2 regions of the uncultured Gilvimarinus sp. genome follow, and region 2 is predicted to be linked to the other one. Evidence: predicted binding sites of a transcription regulator. Region 2 holds the regulator's gene; the other holds the start of a gene.
What was found. Region 2 encodes LexA, which represses DNA repair genes until DNA is damaged. Its sites were predicted from a motif close to ACTGTNTNTANANACAGT; they were not measured.
Positions count from the first base shown of each region.

Region 1 (2,408 bases), on a different contig from region 2:
AGGGTATCGATCAATTTAATAAAGCTGGCCAGCGCGTTGCCGGCGCGGGCCGTTAACACCCGGTTGGCGAGCATTTGTTCGGAGGCCTGCCACAACGAGCAACCGTGCTCACGGGCAAAGGCGCGAATCTCATCGACGGTTTTTCCACCAATGCCGCGGGTCGGGGTATTAATCACCCGCTCAAATGCCGGGTCGTCGTCGCGGCGGCTGGCTAGACGCATATACGACAAGGCATTTTTAATTTCTAAACGATCGTAAAAGCGCTGACCGCCGTAAATACGGTAGGGTACCGCCTCGCGCAGTAGCGCTTCCTCCAACACCCGCGATTGGGCGTTGGAGCGATACAAAATGGCGCAGCTGTCTTTGCGATTGCCCTTTAATGCCCAGTCGTTAATACGTTCGACAATAAAGCGCGCTTCGTCCTGCTCGTTAAACGCGGCGTAGAGTGAGATCGGCTCGCCATCTTCACCATCGGTCCACAATTGTTTGCCCATGCGACCCGCGTTATTGGCGATAACAGCATTGGCGGCGTTAAGAATATTGGCGGTGGAGCGGTAATTTTGTTCGAGCCTAACAGTGGTAGTGCCGGGGTAGTCCTCGCTAAAGCGGCGAATGTTTTCGACTTTAGCGCCGCGCCAACCGTAAATGGACTGGTCGTCGTCGCCCACGGCGGTAACAAAGCAGCTCTCGCCAGCCAGAACCCGCAACCAGGCGTATTGCACCGAGTTAGTATCCTGAAACTCATCCACCAAGATAAACGGAAAGCGGCCCTGGTAGTGCGCCAAAATAGCCGGCTTGTTAAGCCATAGCTCGTGGGCACGCAGTAGCAGCTCGGCAAAGTCGACCAAGCCGCCGCGCTCGCAATCGGCCTCGTAGGCGGCATACACCGCAGCCATAGTGCGAATAAACGGGTCGGAACTGGCCTGCATATGCTTGGCTCGCACACCTTCGTCTTTTTGCCCATTAATAAACCACTGGGCTTGGCGCGGTGGCCACTGCTCGGCATCTAACCCAAGGTTTTGGTACACCCGTTTAATCAGTCGCAGCTGGTCGTCGCTATCAAGGATCTGAAAATTCTGCGGCAGGTTGGCGTCTTTCCAGTGGGCTTTTAACAGCCGGTGTGCCAGCCCGTGAAACGTGCCCACCCACATACTGCGGGTATTAATGGGTGTACCACTGTCGCGAAAGCTCTCGTCCAGCCGCGCGCGCATTTCGCGGGCCGCCTTATTGGTAAAGGTCACCGCCAAAATACTGTAGGGCGATACGCCTTGGGTTTGCACCAGCCAGGCGATGCGGTGCACCAGCACGCGGGTTTTACCACTGCCGGCACCGGCAAGAATCAGCTGATTGCCGGCCTCGGCGGTAACGGCTTGGCGCTGGGCATCGTTTAAATTTGCGACGAGGTGAGGAGCATCCATGGGTGAGTTCTGGCATCTTGGTGTATGGTAGGGCGCTTGCCCTGACGGAAGCGACAGCATAACATTTTACTGTAAATTTACACAGTGTCGGTAACGCGACCGCCTATATAACGTACAACAGGAGCAGTAACCACGTGGATCTTCACCATCATATTCGCCTGATGGCCGGGTACAACCAGCGCTTAAACCGCCAAGTGTTTACGGCCGCCGCCAACCTCGAACACGATACGTTAACCGCCGATGCCGGGGCCTTTTTTGGCTCGATTTTGGGCACCCTCAACCATATGGTGGTAACCGACTTATTGTGGCTGGCGCGCTTTGCCCAACATTCCGCTCGCTACAAAAGCCTGCAGGCGCTGAGCGAGCTGCCCACCCCAGAGCGGCTCGATCAACAACTTTACCCGGCGTTTGCCGCCTTGGGCGCCGCGCGCGGATTGATCGACAGCGCCATTATTGAGTGGAGCGCCGACGAGCTGCAAAGCGATGACCTACAGCGCCCGCTGGCCTATCACAACAGCAAAGGCGAGGGCGCCGAGCGAGACTTTGGCGAGCTGGTGATGCACCTTTTTAACCACCAGACACACCATCGCGGTCAGGCAAGCACGCTACTCAACCAGCGCGGGCTGGACATCGGCGTAACCGATTTTTTAATGGATATCCCAAGGTTAGACACACAGGATAAATAGTGGCGCTTGATTCTGGCCCCGTCGCCCCCATAAACGCACTTAGTGCCTGTCGCCAGGCCGTTCCTACCACCAACAGTGACAGTTAGTGAGTTATGACTGACGTATACATTCTGCAAAATCAGGACAAACTGTTTCTAAGCAAGCAGCGCACCTGGCTCGATGGCCGCGACCCGGCCAGCCTGTACCGCAGCCCCAATAAGGACGAGGCGGTAAACGAGATGTTTGAAGCCAGCTCCAAGGATTATCGCCAGCGTGTCTCTCTGGTGGCCTGCCCGCTTAATGAGCGCCGCAACCCAGTGATCGA
Region 1 covers NZ_CAXAUC010000006.1:74,626-77,033, forward strand. Annotated here, with positions in the region: gene uvrD (DNA helicase II) at 1-1,418, opposite strand, end outside; gene AACY82_RS10975 (DinB family protein) at 1,553-2,104, shown strand; gene AACY82_RS10980 (hypothetical protein) at 2,197-2,408, shown strand, end outside.
Region 1: a site for LexA is predicted at 1,487-1,504, ahead of uvrD (DNA helicase II). Genes of this name have one in related genera too.

Region 2 (2,408 bases):
AGGGGTGGGCTCAGTGTGGGGAGTGGCTTTGCATTTATCGTCGCGGGCAAAAGTGCTAGAATGATCGAATCATTCGATTTCGTTAAAACTGAATACCTGTCTTTTGCTCAGGTGGAGACTCCATGTCAGCTTCTTTGTATGAAATTGTCGAGCTAACCAATGGTGATGTTGTGCTACAGCGCGCCGATGAAAATGGCGAGCCTTTGGTGAGTATTCGGTTTTCGGCCGAGTCGCTGTCATTTATGCGCGATGGTAAGTTTGATGTGGCGAAAGCCATGATTGAGGCAGGTATGGAAGTGGCCGGCGACCTGGCCGACACGCCCCCTGAAGAGCTTTCGGACGATCCAGAGTCAGAATTGTACAGCGAGCGAACCCTGCACTAGGGTGCGCTGGCGGTTGCCTGCTTTTTGCGAGCTTGCAAAACACTCCTGTCGGCCTTTAGCTAACCTGTTGTTCCCCCTTCCTTAGGTCCTTGTCCCTTATACAGTAATTCGGCGTTTACTCAGCCCTGGCGTTACTTGTCGGGCTTGACTAGCGATAACGTAAAATCAGCGCCTGGCTGTTGCCGGCGTAGGCCGCTTGCTCTAGGTAGCGCTCTTGCCCTTGACTAAGAGCGCCGGGGCTGGCGATAACGGTATGGCTGTTGCCCAGCTCAAGTGCATCCCAGGTGACCCAAAGTTGCTGATCACTATCGCGGCAGTGTACTTGGCGTAAACGCAGTGGGTCGATCCCAAAGCTGATGAGTAGTTCGGCTGGCAGCGGCTCTGAGGTTACCCATGTGAGCCAGCGCTGGCTGTCTTGGCGGCATAGGTGGGCCACCATGGGCAATATCATGCTCCAGCTGCTGGCGGCACCTTGAGCTAACACCAGCTCGGTAAGGCCGGCGTTAGTGGACGCTGTTTGCGTTGAGTGCTGTTGGGGAAAACTCGGTGCATTATTCACGGCGAATGACTCCTACACTTAGACCTTCAATACTAAAACTCTGGTCGCGCAGATCGACGACAATGACGTCAAAGTCGGGGTTCTCGGGCCAGAGCTCAACCTGTGCGCGGTTGCCTTCGCGCTTAAAGCGTTTTACCGTCACCTCATCTTCGATGCGGGCAACGACAATTTGGCCGTTGTGCACTTGATCGGTCCGGTGTACGGCCAGTAAGTCGCCGTCGAGAATCCCCGCGTCTTTCATGCTCATGCCTTGTACGCTAAGCAGATAGTGGGCTTGGGGATGAAAAAAGCTGGGCGGGATATCGCAGTAATTCTCGATGTGCTCTTGTGCAAGTATCGGGTTGCCCGCCGCAACGCGCCCTACAATGGGTAAGCCCTGCTGCCCTTCGGGTAGCTTAATGCCGCGAGAGGCCCCCGGGATTAGCTCAATTGCGCCTTTGCGGGCGAGCGCTTTAATGTGCTCTTCGGCCGCATTGGCCGATTTGTAGCCCAGCATGCGGGCAATCTCGGCCCGGGTGGGTGGGTAGCCGGTTTCATCGGAGTAGCTTTTAATTAACTCCAGAACCTGTTGTTGGCGTGCCGTTAGGTTTTGCATATCCCTTACCTTTGGGTTGATGTATGGCGGTAACAGCGTGCGTGGCCTCAAGTGCCATTGCACGAAGTGTTCGTCGGCGTTCCGCGCACTGTTTGGCTGTACAGTATCTGTGATTATATACAGTTAATTTTACTGTGCAAGCATCCAGTTGTTGGCAATGACAATTATCTGGGCGGTTGGTTATACTAGCGGCCCGAAAAAGACCTTTCAGGGTCAGCGTGAGTAGGAGAGAGATCGATGGAGCAGTTGCAAGGCTGGTACGAAGGGCTGGTTAATGACGACCGCCTGTGGGTGTTAAAGGTGTTTGCGGTGGTGTTGGCAACGCTGCTTTTGGCGACCTTGGCGCGAGTGATTCTTAATTATTTGATGCGCCACGCGAGTAAAACACGCAATCGCTGGGACGATACCGTGGTCGAATCGGCGCTTAAGCCGCTGCGCTGCTTAATCTGGCTGGTGGGTCTATGTCTAGCCGCAGAGCTGGCGCAAAACGGCACTGAGGAGTCGTTGCTGGCGTTTGCCGACACTGTGTTGCGCATTGGTGTGATTGTTCTGCTTACGTGGTTTTTGGTGCGTCTGATTAAGTACAGCGAGCGCAACTTTCTTGAGCCAGTCGAGGGTAAGCCATCGGACCCCACCACGGTGATGGCAGTCGGTAAGCTGTTGCGAATTGCGATTGTGATCACCTCGGCTTTGGTGCTGCTGCAGTCGCTCGGTTACAGCATATCGGGGGTGTTGGCGTTTGGCGGTATCGGCGGCATTGCCGTGGGTTTTGCGGCGAAAGATTTACTGGCTAACTTTTTTGGCGGTCTGATGATTTATATGGATCGGCCTTTTAAAGTGGGCGATTGGGTTCGCTCACCGGATCAGAACA
Region 2 covers NZ_CAXAUC010000001.1:924,812-927,219, reverse strand. Annotated here, with positions in the region: gene AACY82_RS04090 (hypothetical protein) at 123-383, shown strand; gene AACY82_RS04085 (hypothetical protein) at 532-942, opposite strand; gene lexA (transcriptional repressor LexA) at 935-1,537, opposite strand; gene AACY82_RS04075 (mechanosensitive ion channel family protein) at 1,775-2,408, shown strand, end outside.